4 regions of the Duganella sp. Root198D2 genome follow, and region 2 is predicted to be linked to each of the others. Evidence: predicted binding sites of a transcription regulator. Region 2 holds the regulator's gene; each other region holds the start of a gene.

Region 1 (7,090 bases), on a different contig from region 2:
CAGCCGTTCGGCCAGCGCAGTGGCGCCTTCGCGGCACAGGGAATCGGCCAGTGTGTCCGGCGCAGACCACACCAGCGAAACCTGGTTGCCCGGCAGCGGCAGCAGGGCCACGATGCCCTGCTCGCCAGTAAACCACTGGTGCGCAACGCCGTGGTGCGGCAGTTCGCAAGCGAAGTTGGACACCACGCCGCTCTGGTTGTACGGGCGGTAATCGAGGCCGATATCGCACTGGCCGCGCACCCAGGACTGGGCGCCGTCGGCGCCAACCACCAGCGAGGCGCCCAGGTGGGAACCATCGTCCATGGTGATCACCGCGCCCTGCTCGTCGTGTTTCAGCGCGACCGCTTGGCCGTGCACGAAATGCACGTTCTGGGCGAAACGCAGCGCGGCATCCAGCGCCTGGTTCAGGTTGCGGTCCTCCACGATCCAGCACAATGTGCCGGTGTGGGCGCCGTAGGCATCGAAGTTCAGCGCACCGGCTTTGCTGCCGTCGCCATTGACCAGCATGGCGTCGACCGGGGCAATACGCGCCTGATCCATCGCGCCCCACACTTTCAGGGAATCAAGCAGGCGGTGGGCAGTGTGGTTGAGGGCGAACACGCGGACGTCCCAGCTCGCCTCGTCCGGGCGGGCCGGCGGCGGAGCCGGCGCCAGCAAGGTCACACTCAATCCGGACTGGGCAAACGCCAGGGCGGCCGTCTTGGCAATGGCGCCATTGCCAACGATGCAGACCGCAGTCTGCATATGGTGATGCGTGGGCTTGTTCATGCGCGCATTATAACTTTCCCACAACAGAAAAAGGCTATTGCATACCAAGGATTGCCTGCTATAATGCTGCCTCTTGGCCTGGTAGCTCAGTTGGTAGAGCAGAGGATTGAAAATCCTTGTGTCGGTGGTTCGATTCCGCCCCGGGCCACCAAGAATAAAAAGTAAAAACGCCGATCCTTGCGATCGGCGTTTTTGTTTTGTGCAATGGCTTTTGATTTGGTGAGAATTAGCGCATTTTAAGAAGGTATCAAGATGATACCATCTCGCGTTTATATTTCCCCTTAGCAAGTTTTTCAACAAGAGATCAAAAGCATGAAAAAAGCTGTATTCGCCCTCGCCGCGCTGGCAATCGCCTCGTCTTCGTTCGCCCAGGAAGTTGCCGCCCCGGCCAAGACCGTTCGCGGCTTTGTCGGCATCGGCGCCAGCACCGGCGGCGACAAACTGGCCACCGCCGAGTACACCAACGGCGACACGGCCAGCATCAAAGCCGGCTCCGGCGTGTACTTCACCGCTGGCCTGGAATTCCGCATCAATGAGCAGTTTTCCGCGCAAACCAGCGTCAACTTCCACGTGGACGAGCAGTCCGCGCAAAATGGCAGCCTGACGTTCCAGCGCGTCCCGGTAGAAGCCATGGCCTTCTATCACATCAACCAGCAATGGAAGATCGGCACCGGCCTGCGCTATGTATCGGGCGCCAAGCTGAGCGGAAGCGGTGTGGCCGATATCGACGACGTGAAGTTCGACAACACCCTGAGCGGCCTGGTAGAGGCGGAGTATATGTTCTCGCCGCAAGCGAGCATTAAAGTGCGTTACGTGAATGAGAAGTTCGACGTCAAGAGCCGTTTCCGTCCCGTGGAAGTGAAAGCCGAGCACGTTGGCATCTCGGGCAATTACTATTTCTAAGGCCTGCACGAAGCTTGTCCTGGAGCTAAAAATGCCACCTTCGTGTGGCATTTTTGTTTTTGTCGGGAAATTTTACACATTGCCATCCAGGCAATGAATTTCACTAGTAAAACAAGGCGTAACCGCTTGTAACTACAAGCGAAACCAACAATATTGTTGCTATGGCATGATTTGTGCTAATCCTGTTGAGTCTTTGTCAACCCTTGGGATTCTCAATGAAACTTCTTCGCCAGCTCCTGGCTGCCATCGCACTGATCGCCCCGCTGTCAGCCTTTGCCTTCCCGATCGCCACCACCGGCACCGAAGGCAATCCTGTGCTGGTTGGCAGCACCGCCAATATTGTCGCGCGCTACGAGGGCAATTCCGCTTCGTACAGCAATGACCTGTACCTCGTCACCAATGACGGCATCGCGGGCAACGACATTTTCCTGTTCAATAATCATGGCTCGGCCATTGGCGCGACTGTGGACCTGGGCAGCTTTGCCGTGGGTAGCGAACTCGTCTTCCGCCTGCACGTCAACAACACCAATTCGGACTATTTCACCGGGTTGGCCGGCCGCAACCAAGATGGCTCGTTCCACGCACGCGTGCAGGGCAACTGGCTTCCCAACACCACGCTGGTGAGCTTCGAAGACCTGTACAACGGCCCCTTCGAATTCAATGACCTGAGCTTCTCCTTCAGCAACACCACCACGCCGAATGACATCCCGGAACCAGCCAGCATGCTGCTGCTGTCGCTGGGCCTGGCAGGCATTGCCATTGCGCGCCGCAAGCCACGCAAGTCGTAAGCCGAAGCCCCCCCTGAAAACGCCGATCCTCACGATCGGCGTTTTTCTTTCCGGGACAGGACGCGCTTGACGCCATCCCTTCTCCGGCCTATATTAAACCAATCAGTTAATTAATCGATTGGTGAAATTCGATGCAAGATCCTCTCAGCCAAACCTTTTCTGCGCTGGCAGACCCGACCCGGCGCGCCATGCTTGCGCGGCTGTCGCTGGGAGAGGCCAATGTTTCCGACCTGGCCGAGCCTTTCCTGGACGAGATGAGCTTGCCTGCTATCACCAAACATTTGCAGGTGCTCGAAAAGGCCGGCCTCATCACCAAGACGCGCAAGGCGCAATGGCGCTCGTGCAAGATCAATGGCCAAGGGCTGAAGGACGCCGCCGGCTGGATGGAGCAATACCGCGGGTTCTGGGAAGAAAGTTTCGACCGCCTCGAGGCCTACCTGAAAACCGTCACTGCAAAAAACCCACCTGAAGGAGATGAAAATGCCTGAATTCACTGCCCCGAATGAGATTCGCATTATCCGCAGCTATGACGCGCCCGTGCAGGCAGTCTGGGATGCGTGGAACGATCCAGCCCAAGTGGCGCAATGGTGGGGGCCGCGCGGCTTCACGCTGACCACGGACAGCAAGGACCTGCGCGTCGGCGGAACCTGGCGCTACACCATGCACGGCCCGGACGGCACCGACTTCCCCAACATGACCACCTATCACGTGGTGGAGCCGCTGCATAAGCTGGTCTACGACCACGGCGCCACCGAAGACACGCCGCCGCTGTTCCGCGTCACCGTCCTGTTTGAAGAGGTGGATGGCAAGACCCGCATGGACATGACCATGGCCCTGGCCGATGCGCAAGCTGCCGCCCAGACCCGCCAGTTCATCCGCCACGCCAATGGCGATTCGACCTGGGACCGCCTGGCCGAATACCTGGGCAAGCGCCTGGCGGACCAGGACAAGTTCGTCATCAACCGCAGCTTCGAGGCGCCGCTGGCAACCGTGTTCGACATGTGGACCAAGCCCGAGCACCTGGCCCGCTGGCTTCCGCCTACCGGCATGGAGATGCGCTTCCTGCGCGCAGACATTCGCTCCGGCGGCGCATCGCTGTACTGCATGAGCAATGCGGCCATCACCATGTATGGCCGCGCCCATTACGAAGAGATCCGCCGCCCCGACCTGCTGGTCTACACCCAGCAATTCTGCGACGAGAACGAAAACATCGCGCGCCATCCAATGGCGCCGGTATGGCCGGAAACCATGCGAACCACGGTGCAATTCGCTGCCGAAGCGCCGAATCGCACCCGGGTGACGGTAACGTGGGAAGTGGAAGGCAAAGCGACGGCGGCCGAACTGGCGGCCTTCCTCGAGCACCGCGCCAGCATGACGCAGGGCTGGAGCGGATCCTTCGACAAGCTCGAGGCGCTGCTCGGCGCTTAAGGGGAGACCCGCCGCGCGAAGCGGCGGGGAACTTCAATTACGGCTTGGAGGCTGGCGCCGCACCGGCTGCACCGGCTGCGGCTTTGGCAAAGTCACCGGCCTTGATCACCGAAACCGCTTCCGGCTTCAAGTGAGCGCGCAGTGCCTCGTTCACCTGTGCTACGGTCAACGCACTGACTTTGGCTTCCAGGTCCTTCTCGAAGGCCATGGTGCGCTCGAAGCTCAGGTAGCTCGCCAGGCGCCCAGCCAGGCTGGCGTCACCGGTACGGCCCACTTGCTGCGATTGCAGCCAGGCTTTCTTGGCATCGGCCAGTTCAGCGTCGGTGAAACCGTCCTTGAGCGCCTTGGACAGTTCCTCACGCAGCGCAGCTTCTACCTTGGCGGTGTTTTGCGGCGCGCTGATCGCGAAGGCCAGCCACAGGCCGGCCGGATCGCGCGACGGCACCGACAGCTGCGAGCCCACGCCATACGACAGGCCTTCTTTCTGGCGGATGCGGTCGGCCAAACGGCTGCGCAAGGCGCCGCCGCCAAGCATGTAGTTACCCATCAGCAGGGCCGGGTAGGCCGCGGCATCATCCTTCATCGGCACTGGCTGGATCGCGAACAGGACCGAGTTGGCTTTGTCCGGAGTCTCCAGCGAGATGGCCTGGCCTGCCACCTGCTTCATTTCGCTGGCGATGCGGACGTACGGCTGCTCCGCCTTCCAGTTGCCGAACAGCCTGGCTGCCTGCGCCTGCACTGCGGCGATGTCGAAGTCGCCAACCACGGACAGGGTCGCGTTACCGGCGCCATAGTAGGCTTTGTGGAAGGCTTTGACTTGCTCCAGCGTCGCAGCCTTTTGTTCCGCCAACTGCTCCGGCAGGGTCATGGTGTGATGCGGGTGGCCGGCCGGGAAAGTATTGGTCAGGCGCCGCATCGCGTTGCTGGCCAGTGGCTGCGGCTCGGTCAGTTGCTGCTCGGTGCCGGAGATCATATCGCGCTGCTGCTCGGAGAAGTCTTTCGCCGTCAGCGCCGGTTTCATCAGCGATTCGCCCAGCAAGTCCAGTGCTGCCGCCAGGTTGTCGCGCGTGGTGGTCAGGTTGACCGTCACGCCTTCCGCGCCACCGTTGACGTTCACGTTTGCCTTCAGCTTATCCAGCGCATCCTTGACTTCCTGGCGCGACAGTCGCTCGGTACCGCTCAACAGCAACGATGCGGTCAGGTCGCCGATGATGGCCTTGCCCGCCAGGTTCTCGGCCGTTCCCATGCGCAGCTGGATCGATGCGCTGACAGTGTTGCCCTTGGTGCTCTTTGGCAGCAGCGCCAGCTTCATGCCGTTGGCCAGTACTGAACGCTGGGTGCGCTTCTCGATGTTGTCCGGGCTCGGGTCAAACACTTCGCCCTGTGCCACCGCTGCACGGCCTTTGTAGTCCTTGACCAGTGCTGCCACGTCAGGCGTCTTCGGCACTTCGGTGCGGTCCGCCCCTTCGGTAGGAATGAAGCGCGCCAGGGTGCGGTTCGCAGGTTTCAGGTATTTCAGCGCAACCGCCTGCACTGCTGCCACATCGATTTTCTCGACCTGGTCGCGGCGCTGGTGGAACAGGCGCCAGTCGCCGGCGGCTTGCGCCGAAGTCAGGGCGATGGTGAAACGGGCGGTGTCGTTGACGGTCTGGTCGATGTCTTTGGCGATCGAAGCTTTGGCGCGCTCTACTTCTGCTGCGGTCAACGGGTTGGACTTGATGTCCTCCAGCGCCTTCAGCATCGCCTCTTCCACCGCGGCGGTCTGGCCGTCCTTCGGCACGACCGCTGCGAACAGGCGGTAGCCCGGCTCCATCTGGTTGAAATCCAGGTCCATCACGGAAGACGCCAGCTTGGCATCGACCAGGGCTTTGTGCAGTCGGCCGCCTGGTGCTTCGGACAGGATACGGCCAAGCACCTGCAGGGCTGCCGCATCGTCATGGCTGGCCGGGGCCACGTGGTAGCCGGCGGCCACGATCTGGGTGCCGCCGGTGCGGCGGATGGTGACCGAACGCTCGCCATCCTGGGTCGGTTCGGCGGTATAGGTTGGGGCCAGCACGCGCGTCGGCTTCGGGATTTTTCCGAACAGTTCGTTGATCTGGGCCAGCACCCTGGCTTCGTCGAAGCGGCCGGCAACCATCAGGATCGCGTTGTCCGGCTGGTAGTAGCGCTGGTAGAACGCGCGCAGGCGGTCGATGCTGACGCCTTCGATATCGGAGCGGGCGCCGATGGTCGATTTGCCGTAGTTGTGCCAGTCGAAGGCAACCGACATGGTGCGCTCGAGCGTGACGCGGAACGGATCGCTTTCGCCCCGTTCGAATTCGTTACGCACGACGGTCATTTCGCCCTTCTGGGTCTTGTTGTTCCACAGGTCATCCTGGCTGATCGGCGAATTGACCATGCGGTCCGCTTCCAGCTCCAGCATCAGCTTCAGGTTGTCGTCGTTGGCCGGGAAGGTCGAGAAGTAATTGGTGCGGTCATACCAGGTGGTGCCGTTGAAGCGGCCGCCGGTCTGGTTCAGCACTTCCACCGGAGTCTTGCTGCCTTTCTTGATGCCGAAGTTGGCGGTCGGCTTGAACAGCAGGTGTTCCAGCAAGTGGGCCATGCCGGTCTCGCCGTAGTTCTCGTGGCGCGAACCCACCATGTAGACGATGTTGGTGGTCAGCGTCGGCTTGCTCGCGTCCGGGAACAGCAGCACGCGCAGGCCATTGGCCAGGCGGTATTCGGTAATGCCCTCGACCGAGGTGACTTTGACGGCGGCGGCCTTGGCAGCGGCGGCCTTGGCCGGTACGGCTGGCGCGGCGGCGAATGCTGGCGACAGGATTCCTGCGCTGAGCAGGATGGCGGTAAGTAGCTTCACTCTGGGTAGTTCCTATATAAAAATAAAGGTTATCGATTATATAATCGGGAATTTGCCATGGTGAAAATTCTTTAATTTTCGCCGCAGCTCACCACAGGTGCTTGCCGTCGATCACGGTCACAGCGGCCGTGGCAGCATCAAAGCCGTCGAACAGGCGCGCATTGACGCCGATGCGGCGGGTATGGCCATCCCAGCTGCCGTCGAGCTGGAAGTCAGGAGAATCAGAAAAGGTAGCGCAGCCGCACAGCGGGCAGAAATGGTGCGCCACAGCCCTGGTCTTCCAGCGATAGGCGCTGTCGCCCGACGGTGCCGGCACCAGTTTGAACTGGCCCGGGGGAAAATAGGC
Region 2 (7,090 bases):
GGGAATAGCGTCGAGCCTTTGGACCCTTGCAATAATGGCATTGACGCTGATCGCTGCCTATCTATTGGTCTGGGGATATGAAGCGGCGCTCGACAAGCTCTTTAAAGCCGTTGAATTTGGCTGCAATGATTTTTGTTATTCGCTTGAGGTAGCCAAACGCAATCCGGCCTAGCGTCAGAGCGGCAGGTTGGTCTCGAACTTCGCTAGCCAGTGCCACAAGCCAGTGCCAGGTCTGTCATTTGGACATCAGCACCGAATCTTTGACTAATCTCAATGCAAGAAATTGGCGAAATTCGTGTCTTGATATTTCTCAAGTGAGAGCGCTAGCTGTCCAAATGACAGACCTGGTACAGACTTTGATAAATAGCGAAGCCGCGACATTCTGCTCAGTACTTCATGCGGTGAATCCGGCCAAGTGCCAATCACAAGCTCTTCAACATTGATCATGCCGGAAATCGGCGTCAGGCTGCGATACCTGCAATGCCAAATCCGCGCAGTGCGAATTGCCGACATGTCCCCTACTGCTGGAAACGTGCTCGCCCTATCCCTCATTAACTCAAGATGGTTTCCCATTTGAACTTCCATGACTTAAGCCGGCCCTGCCCCAAAAATCAAAGCGTCAGCTTGGTCTCGAACTTCGAGCAGTTCATGGCGAACAGGCTCTTCACGTTGATGACATTGTGGTGGGAGGTGAAGACGCGGCGCGTGAAGGCGCTGTATTCCTCCATCGATTCCACCGTGACGATCAGGTGGAAGTCGAATTCGCCCGCCACCTCGTAGCAGGACATCACCTCGGGCTCGGAGCGCATGCGATGCTCGAACTGCTTGAGGATGTCGGTATTCTGCTTCTCCAGTTCGACCGACACGAACACCGTCAGCGGCCGCCCGGCCAATGCGCGGTCGACCAGCGCGACGGCCTTCACCAGCACGCCGTCGCTACGCAGCCTTTCGATGCGGCGCTGGCAGGTTGCGACCGATGAATGCACGCGCTCGGCGATCTCTCGCAGCGGCGTACTGGCATCCTCTTGCAGGATATTGAGGATGCTGCGGTCGATCCGGTCCAACTCCCTCATGCGAGATGCCGCAGGGGGTGCGCCCAGGCCGGCCAGCATGGCTCGAAGAAGCGCTCCACCATTGCGGGCGTAACTTCGGCCAGGGTCGCGGGATTCCACTTCGGCTGGTTGTCCTTGTCGATCACCAGCGCCCGCACGCCTTCGAAAATTTCGCCATGCTCGAAGTTGCGGCGCACCAGATTGCGTTCCATGCGCAAGCAGTCTGGCACCCCTAGCGCTGCACCGCGCTTCAGCAGTTCGTGGGTCACGCTCATCATCAGCGGCGAGCGCAGCTCCATTGCCTTCAGCGATTTCTGCGCGAATGGCGTACTGTCGCCGCGCAGCGATTGCATGATGGCCGGCACCGAGCCTGCCGAGAAATGCTTGTCGATCAAAGCGCGCTGCTCTTCCAGCTCGCTGTCGCCGGCGAAGGCGTTATGCGGGCCGGCATAAACGGCAATCGCGTCGCGCAGCGATTTGCCGGGCGTGGATTCGAGCAGCGCGGCCAGACCGGCCAGTTCCGTCTCCGGCACGAAGTAATCAGCCAGGTCGAGGTACAGCGCATCGGCAGCGCCGACCGTCAGGCCGGTGAGGCCCAGCCACATGCCAAGCTGCCCCGGCGCATGCGACAGGAAATGGCTGCCGCCTACATCCGGGAACAGGCCGATATTCACTTCCGGCATCGCCATCTTGGTGCGGCCGGTGACGATGCGCACGCCGCAGTCAGGCCCGCCCTGTGCGATGCCCATGCCGCCGCCCATCACCACACCGTCCATCAGCGCCACATATGGCTTGGGATAGAAATGGATTAAATGGTTTAGCGCATATTCTTCGGTGAAGAAGTCTTCCAGCAGTGCGCTGTCGCCTTGCGTGTTGGCGCGGCCGACGTCGTGGAAGAAGCGGATGTCGCCGCCCGCGCACAGCGCGCGCTCGCTGCTGCTGCGCAACACGACTGCCGCCACGGACGCATCGTCGCGCCACGCAAGCAGCGCCTGCGTCATCGCGCGCACCATGTCGAGGGAGAGTGAATTGAGGGCCTTCGGGCGGTCCAGCGTGATAAAGCCGGTACCGTTGGAGAGATGGGTGTGGACGTGTTCGCTCATGCAAATATTTTAACGCACACTGGCCGCAAAAAAGGGCGCCAATTGCGCCCTTTGGTGTGCTACACGGCCGCTCCTTTACACGGCGGTGGGTGGTGCTTCGTACGTATCCGGGAAATGCTTGATGGCCGCATGATTGTGGTTCTGCACGCGGTCTTTGTATTTCATGACCTGGCGATCCAGTTTATCAATCAGGGTGTCGATGGCGGCGTAGAGGTCTTGCGACAGGCTTTCGACGTACACGGTTTTGCCAGACATGCGCAGGTTGATTTCCGCTTTCTGGCGCTTCTCTTTCTCGGTGAGGTTATCTACAGTCAGGATGACAGCAATATCAATTACTTGATCGAAATGGCGCTTGACGCGTTCCAGCTTGTTCTGCACGTACTCGCGGATGGCTGGGGTCACTTCGACATGATGTCCACTGATGGTGAGATTCATACACACTCCTAAAGATGATGTCGCTCTCGAGTTCGTGCACGCCGAAACGCACAGAGGAACCCATGCACTGCACTACAAAGATTTGCGGAGGCTTACCGGAGGGATTTTCAACGCTTCTCGATATTTGGCAACAGTCCGTCGCGCAATCACCATGCCTTGTTCTCCCAGCATGTCCGCAATCTTACTGTCGGATAAAGGATTTTTCGGGTCTTCTGCTCCTGTCAATTGCACGATCAGTGCCCGTATCGCTGTCGAAGAAGCTTCACCCCCAGCTTCGGTCGCGACGTGGCTACCAAAGAAATATTTCAACTCAAACATGCCATGTGGGGTGAGCATATATTTTTGAGTTGTTACGCGAGAAATAGTGCTCTCGTGTAGTCCCAGTGTATCAGCAATTTCACGCAACACAAGGGGTCTCATGGCCACTGCGCCATGACTGAAAAAGTTCTTTTGTCTTTCTACTATCGCTTCCGCAACGCGCAGGATCGTGTCGAAACGCTGGCGCATATTCTTGATCAGCCACTTGGCTTCCTGCAGCTGGCCATTCATCTGCGATTCGCTCTTGCCTTGCTTGAGCAGGTTGGCGTACAGCGCGTTCACGCGCAGGCGCGGCACCACGTCGTTATTCAGTGTGACCAGCCAGCCGCTGCGGCCCTTCTTCACGATCACGTCCGGCACCACGTAGTCGGACTCGCCAGACGCGAATTCGGCACCCGGATGCGGGTTGCACTGGCGGATCACGCACTGTGCTTCACGCAAGTCTTCGTCGTCGCAGTCGAGGGCTTTCTTCAGCTTGGTGAACTCGCGCTGGGCGAACCAGGTCAGGTGCTTCTCGACGATGGTCAGCGCCATGCGGCGCGTCACCAGCGGCACGCCGGGCATGCGCTTGATCTGCAGCGCCAGGCATTCGGAGGCATTGCGTGCCGCGACGCCGGCGGGGTCGAAACTTTGCAGCAGCACCAGGCTGCAGCGCAGGTCGTCCAGCTCGATTTCCAGTTCGGGCGGCAGGCGCTCGTGGATTTCTTCCAGCGCTTCTTCCAGGTAGCCGTTGTCGTCCAGCGCGTCGATGATCAGTTCCATCAGCGCGCGGTCGCGCGGCTCCTGCACGGTGACGCGCATCTGCTCCAGCAGGTGTTCACGCAGGGTGCAGCCGGAAGCTTCCAGCTGCGGGCGGCTGTCTTCGTCGTCGGCGGATTTGCTGCCGGAGCTGGAGCTCCAGTCGCCGTCGTCGCTGCCGTTGCCGGCATTTTCGCTGTCGCCGCCTTCATAACCTTCGCCGTCGGCAGCGGCAGCCGGGGCGTCGCCGCCCTCGCCTTGCCCGCCTTCAGGGGCGGGCGCGGCGGGCGCTTCGGTGCCATTGCCGTTGCCCTGGCTGATGGCGCCATCGGCCAGCAGGCGTACCGAGTGGTCGAGCGGATCGTCGAGGCGCTCCAGCATGGGATTGTCGCCAAGCAGCTGTTCCAACTCCTGGTGCAGCTCCAGCGTGGACAGCTGCAGCAGGCGGATGGATTGTTGCAGCTGCGGCGTCAGCGCCAGGTGTTGCGAGGTTCGCAGTTGCAGTGTTTGTTTCATGGCCTCGCTTACATGCGGAAGTGTTCGCCGAGGTAGACACGGCGTACGGATTCGTTGGCAATGATGTCGTCCGGGCGGCCCGAAGCCAGCACGGCGCCTTGGTTGATGATGTAGGCGCGGTCGCAAATGCCGAGGGTCTCCCGCACATTATGGTCTGTGATCAGGACGCCGATATTGCGCTCCTTCAGGAAACGCACAATACGTTGGATTTCGATCACGGCGATCGGGTCGACGCCGGCAAACGGCTCGTCCAGCAGCACGAAGCGCGGGTTGGTCGCCAGGGCGCGGGCAATTTCCACGCGGCGGCGCTCGCCACCGGACAGGGACAAGGCCGGGTTTTCGCGCAGCTTCTCGATCTGCAAGTCAGCCAGCAGCGCTTCCAGGCGCTGGTTGATCTCGGCCTTGGGCAGCGGCTTGCCGTCGACCTTCTGGATTTCCAGTACGGCACGGATATTTTCCTCCACCGTCATCTTGCGGAAAACCGAAGCTTCCTGCGGCAGGTAGGACAGGCCCAGCGTGGCGCGTTTGTGGATCGGCAGGCTCGATACGTCGGTGCCGCCGATATCGATGGTGCCGGCATCGGAGGCCACCAGGCCCACGATCATGTAGAACGACGTGGTCTTGCCGGCGCCATTAGGGCCGAGCAGCCCCACCACTTCGCCGCAATCGACTTGCAGCGAAACGTCGTGCACCACCTGGCGCTTGCCATAGGTTTTCTGGAGGCCGCGCACGACCAGCGTGCTGGCGCAGGTATTTGCTTGCATGCTTACTTCTTCTCCGCTGGCGGGGTGGTTGGCTGAGCCGCTGGCGGCGTTGCCGGCGGTTCGGTGCGGGTCGGCTGGATCACCATGGTGCCGCGGCCGCCGCCCGGCTTGCTCTCGCCGCTCGCGGTATTGCGCACGCTGAAGAACTCCTTGCGGCTGTCGTAGGAGATGAACTCGCCCTGCACTTCATCGTTCTGCTTGCCGCCTTCCAGGCGGCGGATGGTGGCCTTGTTGAACATCTTCACCAGCTCAACCTGTTCTTCGTATTCGATACGGTCGGCATCGCCTTCCACCCACTGGTCGCCGGCACCGTCGCGCTTCTGGCGGAAGGTGGCTTTCTTGCCGTCGCCGAACAGGGTCACCTGCTGGTAGCCTTCCGGCGTCTGCTTGACGTAGGCGCGCTCCGCCGTCATGGTCAGCGTGCCGCGCGTCAGCTTGACGCCGCCCAGCAGGATGGTGACCTGCTTGACGTCGTCGATATCCATCGAGCCATAGCTGATATTGGTCGGCTTGTAAGAGTCGGCTTTCTCGGCCAGCGCCGGAGCCGCGACTCCCAGCAGCAATGCTGCCGACAAGAGTAGTCGTTTCATAGTCATTCCTCAGTTATTGGTCTGCAGCCCTGGGGGGAAGCTGCAGCGTGCCATTGCCGGCCAGATGCATTTCGCGCGTCGCATTGTTGGCGCGCATGCTGTTGGCCGAGGCGGTGGTATTCCCCAGGCGCAGCTTCACCGGCTGGTCGGTTTCCATGCGGTCTTCGTCCGGGAAGATCACCAGCTTGTCCGATTCCAGGTGCAGCAGTTGCGCGTCCGGCGCGGCGGCGCGGTCGATGGTGACGTTGCCGTTCAGGGTGACGCGGCTGTTGGCGTCTTCCACGCGCGCCGTTTTTGCCACGATCTCCATTGGCGGCTTCCCGCCGGCCAGGCTGCGCACACGCGGGTTGTCGACCTCGGACGAATCGTCGATCGGGCGATGCGTCAGCTTGTCGCCGGCGATGATATAGCTCGGCTTGCCATCTTTCGACATGCGCACGAAAGAGAAGTTATGGATGATGTAGTCCGGCTCGTTCAAACGTTTATCGGCCTGCATCTGTTCGTCCGCACGGTTCAGCAACTCGAGCAGGTAGAAGCTGCCGAGCGCCGCCAGCAGCACGAAAATCATGCCGAGCGAAAGGCGGAAGCGGTGGGCGATCCTCTGGTTACGCATTGCCGGCTCCCTTACACCAGGAACTGCGCCATCACGCGGTCATAGCTGCCCGTTGCACGCAGCACGAATTCGCAGGCCTCGCGCACCGCGCCGCGGCCACCCGCAGCTTCAGTGATGTAGTGGGACCGCTGCTGCGCTTCCTGGCGGCCATTCGGCACGCTGACTGCGAAGCCTACGCGGCTCAACAGCGGCAAGTCGACCACGTCGTCGCCGATGAAGGCGACCTGTTCTTCGGCCAGGGCCAGTTCGGCCAACAGGGCCTTGAACGGTGTCAGTTTGTCGTGGCCGCCCTGGTGCACGTAATCGATGCCCAGGTCCTTGGCGCGCGCCAGCACGATCGGCGTGCGCCGCGCGCTGATGATTGCGGTCTTGATGCCGGCTTCCTGCAGCAGCTTGATGCCCAGGCCGTCGTGCACGTTGAAGGTTTTGACCATTTCACCGTCGGCGCCGTAGGTCAGGCTGCCATCGGTCAGCACGCCGTCCACGTCGAAGATGAAGAGGCGCACCTTGGCTGCGCGGGCCACGAGGTCTTCGCGTTTGAACGCCATCAGATCACCTTGGCGCGGGTCAGGTCGTGGATATGCAGCGCGCCAACCAGCGTGCCGTCGTGATCCACCACCAGCATCTGGTTGATGCGGAATTCTTCCATCACCGCCACCGCATCCACTGCCAGCTGGTCGGGGCCGATGCTGCGCGGGTTCAGGTGCATCACGTCCTTGATCACGACCTTGGTGAAGTCCTGCACCTTCTCGATCATGCGGCGCAGGTCGCCGTCGGTGAATACGCCGACCGGCTTGTTGCCGGCATCGACGATGGCGGTCATGCCCATGCCCTTCTGGGTGATTTCCAGCAGCGCGTCCGGCAGGCGCGTCTCCATGCCCACGGCCGGGATGGCGCCGTCCTTGCGCATCACGTCGCGCACATGCGTCAGCAGGCGGCGTCCCAATGCGCCACCAGGGTG
Region 3 (7,090 bases), on a different contig from region 2:
TGGCCGATATTTCCAGCCAGCAGGGCAAGGGCGGGGAAGCGCTCGGCTGGCTGGAAAAAGCGGTGGCGGAAAAGCCCAAGGCCAGCGAGCTGGGCACGCGCCTGGCCCATGCCTACCTGCAGGCCGGGCAGGTCGCCAAGGCCAGCACACTGGCGCGCCAGCTGCAGCTGGACGATCCTGCCAGCCCCTACCTGGCCGAATTGCTGGGCCAGGTGCAGTTGGCCAACAAGGACGCCAGCGGCGCCCTGGAAAGCTTCGGCAAGATGGTGCAGCTGGAACCGAAATCGCTGCGCGCCTGGTTCGGCATGGCAACCGCCCACCTGATGCTGAAAAATGCCGCGGCCGCCAGCAGCGACTTGAAAAAAGTGCTGGCGATCGACCCGAAATACCGCCCGGCGCGCCTGGCGCTGGCGGAAATCGCCCAGCAGCAGAACCGCCCGGCCGAAGTCCTGGCCATCGCGCGCCAGATGCAGAAGGAAGAAGGGCAGCAGGCGGCCGGCTATGTGCTGGAAGGCGACCTGCTGGCGCGCCAGCAGAAATACAAGGAAGCGGTGGCGCTGTACGAAACGGCCTATGGCTATGAAAAGGACGGCCGCATCCTGCTGGCCCTGCACCGCACCCTGCTGGCAGCGGGCCTGCCGCGCGACGCCGACCAGCGCCTGGCACAGCACCGCAAGGAACAGCCGGGCGACCTGGCCGCCGCCATGTATGCGGCCGAACTGGCCCTGTCGCGCCAGCAGTATGCCGCTGCGGCGGCCGACCTCGAGCTGGTATTGAAGACCGCGCCCGACAGCCCGGTGGCGCTGAACAACCTGGCCTGGGCCTACAGCCAGATGAAAGACCCGCGCGCCATGGCCACGGCCGAGAAGGCGCTGAAGGCGGCGCCGGACAGCCCGGCCGTGCTCGATACCACCGGCTGGCTGCTGGTGGGCAAGGGCGACACCGGGCGCGCGCTGCCGCTGCTCAAGCGCGCCAGCACGCTGCAGCCGGCCAATGCCATGCTGCGCTACCACCTGGCGGTTGCGCTCAGCCAGTCGGGCGACAAGAAGGGCGCCCGGGTGGAGCTGGAAAAACTGGTGGCTGCCGGCACCTCGTTCCCGCACCTGGACGATGCCATTGCTTTGCTGAAAGTCCTGAACGGCAGTTAAGCGCGATGAGCGACCCCTTCATCTACAGCAAGGCCTTTGCCCGCAATATCGGCTGGGTCACCGAAGCCGAGCAGGCCAGCCTGCGCGGCAAGCGGGTGGCCATTGCCGGCGCCGGCGGCGTCGGCGGCGTGCACCTGATGACCCTGGTACGCCTGGGCGTCGGCTCCTTCCACATTGCCGACTTCGACAAATTCGACCTGGCCAACTTCAACCGCCAGGTCGGCGCCATGCAATCGACGCGCGGCTTGCCGAAGATCGACGTGATGGCGCGCATGGCGCGCGACGTCAATCCCGAACTCGAGATCAAGACCTTCCCGGACGGAATCAATGCCGGCAACCTCGAGGCATTTTTCGACGGCGTCGACATTTACATCGACAGCCTCGACTTCTTCGCCTTCGACATCCGCCAGCAGACCTTCGCCCTGTGCGCCGCGCGCGGCATCCCGGCCACCACCGTGGCGCCGCTGGGCATGGGCGCGGCGCTGCTGAACTTCCTGCCGGGCCGGATGACGTTTGAAGAGTATTTCGGCTGGGGCCAGCTGCCCGAAAGCGACAAGGCGATCCGCTTTGTGGTCGGGCTGGCGCCGGCCGGCCTGCACCGGCCCTACCTGGTGGTGCCGTCGGCCGTCAATTTCGCCGAACGGCGCGGGCCGTCGACCATCATGGCTTGCCAGCTGTGCGCCGGCATCGCCGCCACCGAAGCGCTCAAGATCCTGCTCGGGCGCGGCGATGTGCGGGCGGCGCCGCACGGCATGCAGTTCGATGCCTACCGCAACCAGCTGGTGCGCACCTGGCGCCCCGGCGGCAACAACAACCCGATCCAGCGCCTGGCCATCATGATCGGCAAGCGCGCCTTTGCGAAAATGGCCCAATCATGACTACCATCGAACAGATCCTGGACCTGGCGCGCTGGGCCCCCAGCGGCGACAACACGCAGGTGTGGCGCTTCGAAATCCTGGCGCCGGACCATGTGGCCGTGCACTGCCACGACACGCGCGAGCACGTGGTGTACGACCTGGACGGGCATCCGAGCCAGGTCGCCGTGGGCGCCATGCTGGAAACCATGGCGCTGGCCGCCAGCGGCCATGGCCTGCGCGCCGATGCGCTGCGGCGCGGCGACAGCCCGGATACCCACCCCGTGTTCGATGTGCGCTTCACGCCTGATGCCGCCATCAAGCCCAGCCCGTTGCTGGCGGCGATCACCACGCGCAGCGTGCAGCGCCGCCCGCTCAGCACGCGGCCGCTGAGCGCGCAGGAAAAGCAGGCGCTGGAAGCGGCGGTCGGTCCGGCGCACCAGGTGCAGTGGATCGAAGGCTTCGGCGGCCGCTGGGCGGCGGCGCGGCTGATGTTCAACAACGCCAAGCTGCGCCTGACCATGCCGGAAGCGTACGAGGTCCACCGCAGCATCATCGACTGGGGCAAGACGCACAGCCCGGACAAGGTGCCGGACCAGGCGCTGGGCGTCGACCACGGCACCCTGGCCCTGATGAAGTGGGCGATGGCGAGCTGGCAGCGGGTCAACACCATGAATACCCTGATGGGCACCTGGGCCCCGCGCCTGCAGATGGACCTGCTGCCCGGCATGGCCTGCGCCGCCCACTTCGTGATCCGTGCCAGCCGCGCGCCGGCCGGCATCGACGATTACGTGGCCGCCGGCCGCGCCACCCAGCGCTTCTGGCTGACCCTGACCACGCTCGGCCTGCACATGCAGCCGGAAATGACTCCGCTGATTTTCGGCCGCTATGTGCGCCATGCACTGCGCTTCACCCGCCTCGACAAGCTGCAGGAGTCGGCGCGCCGCCTGTATGGCCAGCTCACCGGCGTGATCGGCGCCGCGCCGGAAACCGCGGTCTTCATGGGCCGCCTCGGCGCCGGCAAGGCGCCCACGGCGCGCTCGCTGCGCAAGCCGCTGGCCGAGCTGATGAAATAGGCCGGGCGGCCCATGATGCAGCGCAAGAAAATCCTGTTCGTTGCCGAAGCCGTCACGCTGGCGCACGTCGGCCGCCCGCTGGCGCTGTCGGCCAGCCTCGACCGTACCGAGTACGAAGTGCACTTTGCCTGTGCCGACCGTTACGGCTTTTGCTTCGAAGGCGCGGACCTGGTGCGCTGGACCATCCACAGCATCCCGAACCAGCAATTCCTGCAGGCGCTGGCGGATGGCAAGCCGGTGTATGACGCGGCGACGCTGGCCGGCTATGTGGAAGAAGACCTGCAACTGCTGCGCCAGGTCCGGCCCGATGTGGTGGTGGGCGACTTCCGCCTGTCGCTGTCGATCAGCGCGCGCCTGGCCGGCGTGCCCTATGTCTCGCTGATCAATGCCTACTGGAGCCCCTTCGTGGAGCAGGAATACATCGTGCCCAGCCTGCCGCTGACACGCTTCCTGCCGATCCCGCTGGCCAATGCGCTGTTCAAGCTGGCGCGCCCGCTGGCATTTGCACTGCACACCATTCCGCTCAACAAGGTGCGGCGCCGGCATGGCCTGCCGTCGCTGGGCTGGGACCTGAACCGGGTGTATACCGATGCCGACTACACCTTGTACGCCGATGTGCCGGAACTGTTCCCGCCGCACGACCTGCCCGCCAACCACGCCTTCATCGGCCCCGTGCTGTGGTCGCCGCCGCTGCCGCTGCCAAACTGGTGGGACCAGTTGCCGGCCGGGCGTCCGCTGGTGTACGTGACCGTGGGCAGCTCGGGCCATGGCGCCTTGCTGCCCGGCGTGCTGCGCGCGCTGGCCGGCTTGCCGCTGACGGTGCTGGCCGCCACCGTGGGCATGGTCAAGCTCGATGCGGTGCCGGACAACGCGCGCGTGGCCGACTTCCTGCCGGGCGAAGAGGCGGCGCGCCGCGCCGCGCTGGTGATCTGCAACGGCGGCAGCCCGACCAGCCACCAGGCGCTGGCGGCCGGCGTGCCGCTGGTGGGCATTGCCGGCAACCTCGACCAGTTCCTGAATATGCAGGGAATTGTCGCGGCCGGTGCCGGAGCGCTGCTGCGGGCCGACCGCTTCGATGAGGCGGCGCTGCGGCAGGCCGTGGAAGGCTTGCTGGCCACGCCGGCCGCGAGCGCTGCCGCGCGCCAACTGATGGTCATATTCGGTAACTATCGGTCGTCGGAATCTTTTAGCAAGTTACTGTCGAAAATCCTTACAACGACATAAGTTAATACCAACATGGTACTAACAGTAATCTTGCAAGTTATTGATTTCTATGGGAACCGGGTGACTGGCACAACTATTGCTCATAGGAGTATGTGCCCGCTGCGAGGCCGGAGAGCAGCAAAAGGTCAAAACAGCCCCTTAACTCAGGAGTCAAAACAATGAAGATTTTCCGCAAACTGCTCCCGCTCGCTACTGCAGCCAGCCTGCTGTTCGCTGCTGGTGCAGCCCAGGCAGATGTGATCACCCCATTCACCATCAAGGACGGCACCAATGTCCTGGCGACCAATGTCAATTCGCTGGACTGGGCTGAAACCGGCAGCGGCCTGGCCAAGGGCATCGGCCCCTTCGGTTCCCCGCTGCAAGTTGGCTCCACTTTCGAATTCCTGTACCAGGCCACCCTGGTCGGCAAGGCTGGCGGCACCGGCAGCCCATCGCTGGGCGGCCGCCTGGACGGCGAAGCGAACGGTTCGGCTGACGGCCTGTTCGAGATCACCATCGCTGCCCGCATGACCGAAGTCGTGTCCAGCGTCGTGCCAGGCCCAGGCGGCACCGCCACCGCCAACTTCAACCTGGCGCCAGGCCAGAACCAGGTCGCGATCTACTTCGATACCAACCAGAACGCCAATACCGCGACTGGCGTCGGCTTCGACGACGGCATCATGATCGCCCTGTTGACCATCGATTCCAACTCGTCCGTGTTCCAGCTGCTGGCACCGAATAACGGCCAGGGTTCCGCCCGCCTGCACGCAGGCCTGCTGTCGCCGACCGACTTCATCGACGCCAACTACCTGGAAGGCGTGACCAGCCTGCTGTTCGGCATCGACTTCCAGTCGAGCCTGAACTATCCGGCTGACACCTCGACCACCACCGGCTTCCACCGCAACGGTTCGAGCAACAACGGCGACCCGTTCGGCACCGAAGTGGTGGCCCGCAACGACATCCTGTTCAAGGTTGATGGCTCGAACCGCTTCACCCGCGTGCCGGAACCAGGCACCATGCTGTTGATGGGCATTGGCCTGCTGGGTCTGGCTCGCCTGCGTCGCCGCGCCTAAGCCGCGATGCTTCCGGGAACCGCGCTTCGGCGCGGTTTTTTTATTGTGGCGGCTTGAACATCTTGCCCACTTCGCGGATCACCATGCTGTGCGGGAACAGGCCGGCGAAGAAGCGCTGCTTGTACGTGCCCTTGATCGAGGCTACCACCGGGTCGCCCTTGGCCAGGCCCGCCAGCGAAGCTTTCACTACTTCGGCCGTGCTGCCGCGCGTGGCCAGGGCGCTGGCGTAAGCGCCGGCCTTGGCGTCGAATTCGGTGTCGGTGGGTCCCGGCACCAGGGTCTGCACCAGGATGCCGCGCTCCTTCCATTCGCCGTGCAGGGCCTGGCTGAAGCTTTGCACGAAGGCCTTCGAGGCGGCGTACACCGCCATGTACGGCACCGGCTGGTAGCTGGCCTGCGACGAGACATTGATCACCGCGCTGCCCGCATGCGATGCCAGGTCGGGCAGGAAGTGGTAGCACATTTCCACCATGGCGCTGTTGTTGACCTCGATCATGTCGCGGTAGTCATTGAGCTCCCAGTGTTCGAGGCGGTTCCAGCGCCCCATGCCGGCGATATTGCACAGCAGGCGGATGCGGATGCCAACCGCGTCGAGGCGCTCCTTGACATGGGCCACCGCGCCTGGTTTGGCGAGGTCGACGCGTACCACTTCGGCCCTGGCGCCCAGCTCCTGCTCGACGCGCTGCGCCAGTTCCTGCAGGCGTTCTGCGCGCCGTCCCACCAGCACCACGTTGACGCCGTTGCGCGCCAGTTCGCGCGCGAATTCGGCGCCGATGCCGCCCGAGGCGCCCGTTACCAGCGCCCAGTGGCCGCGCAAATCTTCAAGCTTGATCATCGTAGATTCCTTTTCCCGTCAGGTGGCGCGCCACGCGCAGGGCGTTGGCGGCAATCGTCAGGCTGGGATTGGTCCCGCCGCTGGACGGGAAGAAGGAGCCATCCACCACGTACAGGTTGGACAGGCCGTGGGCGCGGTTGTTGGCATCGAGCACGCTGCTGCGCGCATCGCTGCCGAAGCGGCAGGTGCCGCAGACGTGGGCAATGCGCTGGTTATTGCCGGCCTGTTTCACCAGGTCAAAGGCGTAAGGCCTGAGCGCGTCCTTCATCAGCCGGCGCATGGCATCGATGCGTGCCGCAGCATGCGGACGTACGCGGTACTCGAGTGCCAGCCGGGCATCGCCGCTGGCTGGCGTGACGCGGTTGTCGGCATACGGCAAGTCTTCCAGCGTGGTGGCCAGCACCAGGCGCTCGTGCACGAATTGCCTGAGGATGGGCTTCATTACCGGCTGCGCCAGCTTGAACAGGGGCGCCAGCCAGGGCAGGGCGCCTTGCCGGATATCGTCTTCCATCGACGCCGCCAGCACCGGCACCGGCGGCAGGCGGCCGAAGGATTGGACCGAGCCGAGCTTCTGGCCGTCGCGCTGGTAGAAATCATTAAAGCCGAATTCCTTTTGGCGGTTGTCGAAACCGGCCGGCGTTTTCGGCTTGATCACGTACAGGTCGATGTGGTGGCGCATCAGGTTGCGCCCCACCAGGCCGGAAGAGTTAGCCAGGCCTTTTGGCCAGTACGGGGAGGCCGACTGTAGCAGCAGGCGTGGCGTTTCCAGCGCGCCGGCAGCCAGGAACACCCGCTTGCTGCGCAAGGTCAGGCGCTGGCCGCGCTGCTCGCATACCACGCCCGTCACGGCCTCGTGCGTGGCTTCCAGCTGCACCACTTCACATTCATCCATCAGCGTGGC
Region 4 (7,090 bases), on a different contig from region 2:
ACGGCATCCAGGATCTTGTCGGCCGCAGCACTGAGCTTCGGATCATAAATCCCGATCATGTTCTGGGTCTTCCAGTAGCCCTTTGCCAGAAACCACTCTGCCAATGCAAGATCCGCGGATTCCAGCCCCGGCGTTTCTTTCCGCTGCCGTTCAATAATCTCATACGCATGGTCCAGGACTTCCGGCGTCCCGTGGTAGGCGCCCGTCAGCCTGACAGCGATGCGCATGCGCTGCTCAGGATCCTTGAACGAATCAAACAGCAGCTGCGAAATATCGGTACTACGCACCGGATGGCCGGTGAATCCCGAAAAATCACTGATGAAGGCAATAGCCGACACCAGGGCCTTGCCGTTATCTTTCGATTGGATCAAGGCCTTTTTTGCATAGGCGAGCGCCTTGTCGTATTGCCTCATGCGGCCGTACAAATCGGCGAAATTATTGTAGAGCCAAGGGTCCGAAGTTCCGATACGTTCGGCACGCTCAAGCGATTTTCTCGCACTCTCAAAATCTTCAACATTCAAGAAGGCATGGCCAGCCAGCACGTAGGACTTGGGGTAAGACGGGTCTTTCTTCTGCACCTCGGCAATGATTGCCAGCGCGTCGCGATTGGCCTTCTTGAAATCATTGGTGCCGGTCGCCCCGCGCATGATGGCCAGGCGGGCTTTCTCGATATAGATCGGCAGGAAGTCCGGATCGGATTTGATCAAACTGTCGATCATCACACCTGCGGCAACCAGCTTCTCGTTCTCACCGCTCCAGTCGTCCAGCACTTTCATTGTCTCGGAAAGCAGTTCCCTTTTCTGAGCGCTTAATTGTGAAGCCTCAGTTTTGAATCTGGGAGCGGCATAAGACGCCGTTGCGCCCAAAAGAGCGGCGCAGAACAGGACTGTATTTCCAAAATTTCGCATGACGGTAATCGGATTGCTAAAAACGATATATTGCCACAAAGAAAATTCTCGTGGATTGCGATCCGGTGTTACTTGCAAAATAAGCAACATAGTCTTATGATCATTGCCGCCAAGACAAAACTTTTTCTGGAACCCTATGAAACGATTTACTGTATCAGCGATTATTCTTGCGACACTTTGTGCATGTGGCGGCGGTGGCGGCACAACAAACAGTTCTAACGGGACGGGCGCGCCTCTGACTCCCACAACCCCTGCGCCCCCTGTAGTTGCCTCCATCAACGCGAGTCAAGCATTCAAGAATTTTATCCAGACCGATCAGACGATCCCACTGTCGTCAAATGACGGCTCGCTGGCAACGGCAACCCTGATTATCAAAGCCGAAGAATCCTATCCATTTGTGACCAATGGCAAATCACAAAGCGTCACGAATACCAGGATCATCCAGTTGCAGCGCATTGACGCCAGCGGCCGCCTGGTAAGGCAGAGTCTTTGGAAGTTCCATCTCGACGCAAATATGGCGCCCCTCGGCGTTGCCTACGGCGCGGATAACAACGCATTTAAAGAGTGCATTTCTGTCGCGAACAAGAGCGAACTGCCGACGTCAACCAACTCCTCAGGCGTCCTCTTCTCGGGCTTGCGCACAACCGGCTATAGCGAGGCGTTCCGCGCTGGCGCATTCGCGCACTATTGCGATCCGACACCCGATTACACCGCGACTGCTGAATGGTCTGTGGTCGCCGGTGCCCCCAATCCGTATTTCTGCATGACCTTGCCCATGGGATTTTCGACGACCAAGGTGCGCATCTGCACGCCGGTTGACAGCGTGGGAAACCAGAGCAAATCGCTTTGGATTCGCTCCCTCAACACGGATGGATCAACTGTGGTCGACTATAAAGACACCTCAGCGAATCGACCTGTAGAGCAATTCAGCAACGTTATCAATCCAAAAGATTACTGGTACGGTGCTGTGTGGCGTCCGCTTGATGGCTATATTTATCAGCGCTATGAAGATACGAAGTTTTCCTCGGAGCAGGCTTGCCGCGAGCAATCTGCTATTGACTGGAAGAAGACCTGGATCGCTTCAAATGTTTCCTGGACGTGCACGCACGTGACGTCAAACTAAAGCAGGCCGCGCAAGCCCGCTTGAATGCGGGCGTGCGCAATTCCGCGTTTACCCTAACGGTCGATTTGAAAGCAAGTGTCGTTTGATCTTACAAATTAAACAATGAAAGTCAAACGACTTCTTTTCAATCAAATACTTATCAATCTGGCATAACTTCTGCTTAAGGCTCCCAGCACGCAAAATCAATTCTTAGGGATCTGGTATGAACAAGCGCATCCTCAATGTGGGAAAACTGCTTACGGCCGGCCTTGCCTGGCTCGGCGCCATGGCCGGCAGTTCGGCGGGTACCTTGTCCTACAGCTTCGATTCCTTTGCCGACAGCACAAGCCTGACCAGCCAGTACAGCGGCTTGCAGTTCACGCATGCGACTATCCTGAAAAGCGGCGTCAGCCTTAACGAATTCTCTTTTCCACCCCATTCGGGAACCAACGCCCTCCTTGACGACGGCGGTCCTATCGTCATCACGTTTGCCACCCCGGCCCAAGCCGTGTCGGGCTACTTTACTTATTTGAGCGGACTGACAATGTCCGCCTACGACAGCAGCAACAGGCTGCTCGCACAAACCAGCTCTGCTTTCCTGAGCAATGCGGCTGACGGCACGGGCGATCCGGGCAGCGTCGCGAACGAGCTGTTGAGCATTGCCGCTGCCGGCGACCTGATCGCCCGCCTCGAAATCAGCGCCGCAGCGGACGGCTTTTCGTTCCTGCTCGACGACCTCAGCGTCACTACCCCGGCCACCGACCTGCCTGAGCCGGCCAGCCTGGCACTGGTCCTTGGCGGGCTGGCCCTCATCCTGCGCCGACGCAGCAAGTTCCGTCACCCCTGAAGCCCTTGCGGGCGAATTCCGGCAATCCATCTGAAGCAAAGCATTGCGCCCGCGCCCGTCGCGGATGCGCCAAGGAGCAAGCATGAGAATCGTTTATTCTGCGATCCATACGGCCGTGCTGGCGGGGGCAGCCCTGCTGTCCGGCCAGGCCGCGGCCGGCAGCCTCGGCACGCCCGTGCTTAGCCCTGCCAGCATCGCGGCAGCCATGCCGGCCACCGTCAAGGTCGTCGTGGCGATCAGCGATCCGAATTACATTGCAGGCAGTGCCAATGTGCAGCGGCTGAACGCCGACGGCAGCGTGCAGAGCATCGTCGGCGTGCTGCATGACGATGGGCGGCAAGGCGACGCCATTGCAAACGACCAGTTGTACACGCTGGACATGCAGCTCAACGAGGCGAATGCAGGCAGCGTGCGCTTCCAGGTCTCGGCCGCCTACAAGCGCGAAATCAAGCGCACCCTCTCGGCCCCGCTTACGCTGGCGGTAACGGGTGCAAGCGGCGCTCCCAAGATCACGGCCGCCAGCTTCAGCGTCGCCAGCACCCCGGCCGGCGCCGCTGTGATCGGCCTGGCCAGCGCCAGCGTCGAGTCCGAAGTCCCGCCCACTTCCCTCGTGCTGCAGAAAATCGATGGCGACGGCGCGGTGCTGGCGAACCTGGGCCAGTTGCACGACGACGGTGCGGAAGGCGATGCGCAAGCTGCCGACAAGATCTACAGCCTGCTCAGCACCATCCTTGAAAACGCGCCCGGTACCGTGCGCTATCGCGTGGCCGGCAGTTTCCCCGGCTACAGCCAGGCGGTGTATTCCAGCGTGCTCAGCGTAGCGATCACCGGCACCGCCACCAGCGTCGAGATCACCGCGCCGGCCAGCGGAGCCTACCTGAACACGCCGGTGGTCACCGTCTCGGGCAAGGTCGGCGACCCGGCCGCCCAGGTCACGCTGAACGGCATCGCCGCCATTCTCAGCGGCACCAGCTTCAACGCCTCCGTTCCGCTCAATGAGGGGCCCAACACCATCACGGCCGTCGCCACCAATAGCGGCGGCAGCACCACCACCAGCAGCATCCTGGTCACGCTCGACACCACCGCACCGAAAATCGAAATTTACTCGCCGTCCGCCAACGGCAGCACCAATGCCGCCAGCGTCACCGTCAGCGGCATGGTCAACGACATCGTGGTCGGCACCGTCAATCCGCAGCAGGCTACCGTCACCGTCAACGGCATCAGCGCCGAAGTGCTGAACCGAAGCTTTACGGCACGCGAAGTGCCGCTCAGTCCCGGCGCCAACACCATCCAGGCCACGGTCACCGACCGCGCCGGCAACCGGGCGACCACCAGCACCACGCTGACCCGGCTGGCGGCAGCCGGCGGGCTCCGGCTCGTGTCGGGCAACAACCAGAGCGGCCCGGCCGGCAACCTGCTGCCCGCGCCACTCGTGGTGGCGCTGACCAATGCCCAAGGCGCGCCGCTCGCCAACCAGCCTGTCGTGTTCAGGGTCGTCGGGCTGGACGGCACACTGGCCGCCGGCACGGCCCCGGGCAGCGCGCTCTCCGCGCTGGCCGTCAATACCGACACCGAAGGCAAGGCCAAGGTGTTCTACCGCCTGGGCCGGCGCACCGGCAGCGGCAACCTGGTCGAGGCCAGTACCGCCGGCAGCCAGGCTACCGTCGACTTCGTTGCCATCGGCGCACCCGGCGGCCCCAAACTCATGGTGGTCGACTCCGGCAATACCCAGACCGGTGTGGTAGGCCAGCCCCTGCCCCTGCCCTTGATTGCCATCGTCACCGATGCCCACAACAACCGGCTCGCCAACATTCCCGTCACCTTCCAGGTGAAAGGCGGCGGTGGCGGATTCGGCGCGACGCACCAGGCCACGTACCAGACCACCAGCGACAGCGATGGACGTATTGCCGCGACCTTGATCCTGGGACCGGACCAGGGTGTCGGCAACAACGTGGTGGAAGCCAATTTCACCGGCAACCCCGGCTTCGCGGCTGCCTTCAGCGCTACCGGCCTGGTGCCGGGACCGGCGGCGCAAACCCGCATCACCGGCGTGGTGCTGGACAACAGCAACAACCCTCTCCCCGGCGTTACCATGCGCCTGCTGCACATTACCCAGGGCAACCGCAGCAATATCCCGCAGGAGATGGCGACGCCCGTGCAAACCGACGCGCAAGGCCAGTTCGTAATGCAGCCGGTACCGGTCGGCGTGTTCAAGCTGATGGCCGACGGCGGCACAGCCGCTCGCCCCGGCACCTGGCCGACGCTGGACTTCGACATGATCACCGTCGCGGGCCAGAACAATACCCTCGGGATGCCGGTCTTCCTGCCCGAAATCAACCCGAACAACCGCATCTGCGTCAACGAAACCACGGGTGGCACACTGACCCTGCCCGAGGTGCCCGGCTTTGCCCTGGCCATCGCGCCCGGTTCGGCCACCTTTGCCGGCGGCTCGCGCAGCGGCTGCGTATCGGTCACACCGGTCAATATGGACAAGGTGCCGATGGCGCCCGGCTTCGGCCAGCAGCCGCGCTTCGTGGTCACCATCCAGCCGGTCGGCACCCATTTCAGCCCGGCCGCGCGCATGACCATGCCCAACGTCGACGGCCTGCCTCCGCGCGCCGTGACCGAGATGTATTCCTACGACCACGACCTGGCGAGTTTCGTCGCCATCGGCAGCGCCACGGTAAGCGAGGACGGCGCAACCATCACTTCCGATCCGGGTGCCGGCGTGATCAAGGCAGGCTGGCACTGCGGCGGCGACCCGAACACCTCCGGCTCCGCCGGCACCTGCCCCACCTGCAAGCAATGCCAGGGCAGCACCTGCGTGCCGGTGGCCGATAGTCCGGCAATTCCGCCACCGCCTGCATCGCCAACACCAGCGGCGAGCAACGACAATGGCGATGCGGTCGCACTTGGCGAGTTCGGTGCCAATACCGGTTTTGGTTACGATGAGGCCTTAAGCTGCGCGTCCATCTGTGCCGGCGGCAGCGAACAGGCGGCAATGAACGGCGACATCACCCCAAAAGCCGCCTGGCGTGTCACCATTCACACCAAGGCGCAAGTTGCCGGCTGCGGCGCGATCACGCGCACCGCCGCCAATATTTCGCGCACCACGACGCATGAACTGAAGCACGCCAGCCTCCTGATGTCAGTCATCAACGGGGCAAAAGGCATCGTCGGCACAAAGTACGCATCAATGCAGGCATGTAATCAGGCAAAAACCGCCGCAGTGACACAGCTCTCCGCCGACTGGAGCGCCATGGTGGCACGCCAGGCGGCGCATACCGATTTCGCAGGGGAGATGCGTTATGGCTTCCAATGCCAGGGCGGTGTGACGGTGGAAGTGCCAAGTGGCGTAACGTATTGATCGAAGAGGAGGAAGGCATGAAACGATTGATCAAAGGACTACTCATGATAATCATCTGCAGCGCAGGACCGGCCGTCCTTGCGGAGGACGTCTTTTACCCGGGCGGTAAAAAGCAAATTCTTTCGACCGCCGAAAAGGTCCAGCGCAGCATGGGCAACGCTGCGTTTATCGCGGAAGGCCGCTTCATCGCCGCGCAACCGGGCCATAAGATGGAAGTCCTGGACAACGCCAGGGGGATGCAAGAGCTGGAATTCCAGATTAGCCAACGCTTCGATCACGGCAAAGCCGTCGCCGGCAAAACCATCCCGCTGAAACTGGTCACCTACCGCCCCGCGGAAGGAAAAGCGGCGCTTTCGGACAGCCAGGCGCTGTCCTTGAGCCGCGATGTCGAGCGCAAGGCCAGCGGCAGCCTGGTGGTCTTTGACCAGTACCAGAATGCGCTGGCAAACGCGCGTGCGCCCCTGCTGAAGGCGCCGGACTACCTCAAAGAGTTCTTCGTGGTGCCAGTCGCTGTCGGCGGCCTTGACAATCCTTACCGCTTGGCCGATGTGGTTGTGCAGCTGCGGAAGAAGTACATCATCTTCGTCATGCGCGAAATCGATGGCAGCAAGCCGACCACCATGTTCCAGAACGAACTCGATATTTACGATGCAGACGATGCCGAAGTCATTGCGGCGCTGGGCAGCACAAAATAAACCGAACCCGGGGGGCGCGATGAAGTTCTTATTTGACGGCGTGAGAGATGCACTGGCAGCGGCGTTAACGTGCACCCTACTGCTCTCCGGCATGCCTGCGTATGCGCAATCCAATGGACTCAACGAGAACTGCACAGTCAGCGTCCTTAACCGCAATGTTCAGGTCAAGGC

What was found. Region 2 encodes sigma-54, which starts transcription at its own class of promoters, with help from an activator protein. Its sites were predicted from a motif close to TGGCANGNAANCTGCTTT; they were not measured.
Region 1: a site for sigma-54 is predicted at 1,834-1,851, ahead of ASE26_RS17620 (PEP-CTERM sorting domain-containing protein). Genes of this name have one in related genera too.
Region 3: a site for sigma-54 is predicted at 4,368-4,385, ahead of pepA (flocculation-associated PEP-CTERM protein PepA). Genes of this name have one in related genera too.
Region 4: a site for sigma-54 is predicted at 2,177-2,194, ahead of ASE26_RS03655 (PEP-CTERM sorting domain-containing protein). Genes of this name have one in related genera too.

The regions. Positions count from the first base shown of each region.
Region 1 covers NZ_LMIC01000021.1:21,857-28,946, reverse strand. Annotated here, with positions in the region: gene ASE26_RS17635 (FAD-dependent monooxygenase) at 1-768, opposite strand, end outside; tRNA gene ASE26_RS17630 (tRNA-Phe) at 844-919, shown strand; gene ASE26_RS17625 (outer membrane beta-barrel protein) at 1,081-1,671, shown strand; gene ASE26_RS17620 (PEP-CTERM sorting domain-containing protein) at 1,887-2,459, shown strand; gene ASE26_RS17615 (helix-turn-helix transcriptional regulator) at 2,591-2,947, shown strand; gene ASE26_RS17610 (SRPBCC family protein) at 2,940-3,887, shown strand; gene ASE26_RS17605 (pitrilysin family protein) at 3,925-6,744, opposite strand; gene ASE26_RS17600 (GFA family protein) at 6,833-7,090, opposite strand, start outside.
Region 2 covers NZ_LMIC01000049.1:90,879-97,968, reverse strand. Annotated here, with positions in the region: gene ASE26_RS25910 (hypothetical protein) at 1-172, shown strand, start outside; gene ASE26_RS30970 (hypothetical protein) at 271-513, opposite strand; gene ASE26_RS25905 (Lrp/AsnC family transcriptional regulator) at 612-1,073, opposite strand; gene ASE26_RS25900 (enoyl-CoA hydratase/isomerase family protein) at 1,070-2,155, opposite strand; gene hpf (ribosome hibernation-promoting factor, HPF/YfiA family) at 2,231-2,590, opposite strand; gene ASE26_RS25890 (RNA polymerase factor sigma-54) at 2,663-4,162, opposite strand; gene lptB (LPS export ABC transporter ATP-binding protein) at 4,171-4,926, opposite strand; gene lptA (lipopolysaccharide transport periplasmic protein LptA) at 4,929-5,516, opposite strand; gene lptC (LPS export ABC transporter periplasmic protein LptC) at 5,530-6,129, opposite strand; gene ASE26_RS25870 (HAD family hydrolase) at 6,141-6,677, opposite strand; gene ASE26_RS25865 (SIS domain-containing protein) at 6,677-7,090, opposite strand, start outside.
Region 3 covers NZ_LMIC01000003.1:42,420-49,509, forward strand. Annotated here, with positions in the region: gene prsT (XrtA/PEP-CTERM system TPR-repeat protein PrsT) at 1-1,148, shown strand, start outside; gene ASE26_RS05255 (ThiF family adenylyltransferase) at 1,154-2,026, shown strand; gene ASE26_RS05260 (molybdopterin biosynthesis protein MoeY) at 2,023-3,078, shown strand; gene ASE26_RS05265 (glycosyltransferase) at 3,091-4,302, shown strand; gene pepA (flocculation-associated PEP-CTERM protein PepA) at 4,461-5,354, shown strand; gene ASE26_RS05275 (SDR family oxidoreductase) at 5,395-6,189, opposite strand; gene ASE26_RS05280 (GMC oxidoreductase) at 6,176-7,090, opposite strand, start outside.
Region 4 covers NZ_LMIC01000002.1:166,025-173,114, forward strand. Annotated here, with positions in the region: gene ASE26_RS03645 (hypothetical protein) at 1-998, opposite strand, end outside; gene ASE26_RS03650 (hypothetical protein) at 1,045-2,031, shown strand; gene ASE26_RS03655 (PEP-CTERM sorting domain-containing protein) at 2,234-2,857, shown strand; gene ASE26_RS03660 (hypothetical protein) at 2,940-6,224, shown strand; gene ASE26_RS31005 (hypothetical protein) at 6,242-6,919, shown strand; gene ASE26_RS03670 (Ig-like domain-containing protein) at 6,939-7,090, shown strand, end outside.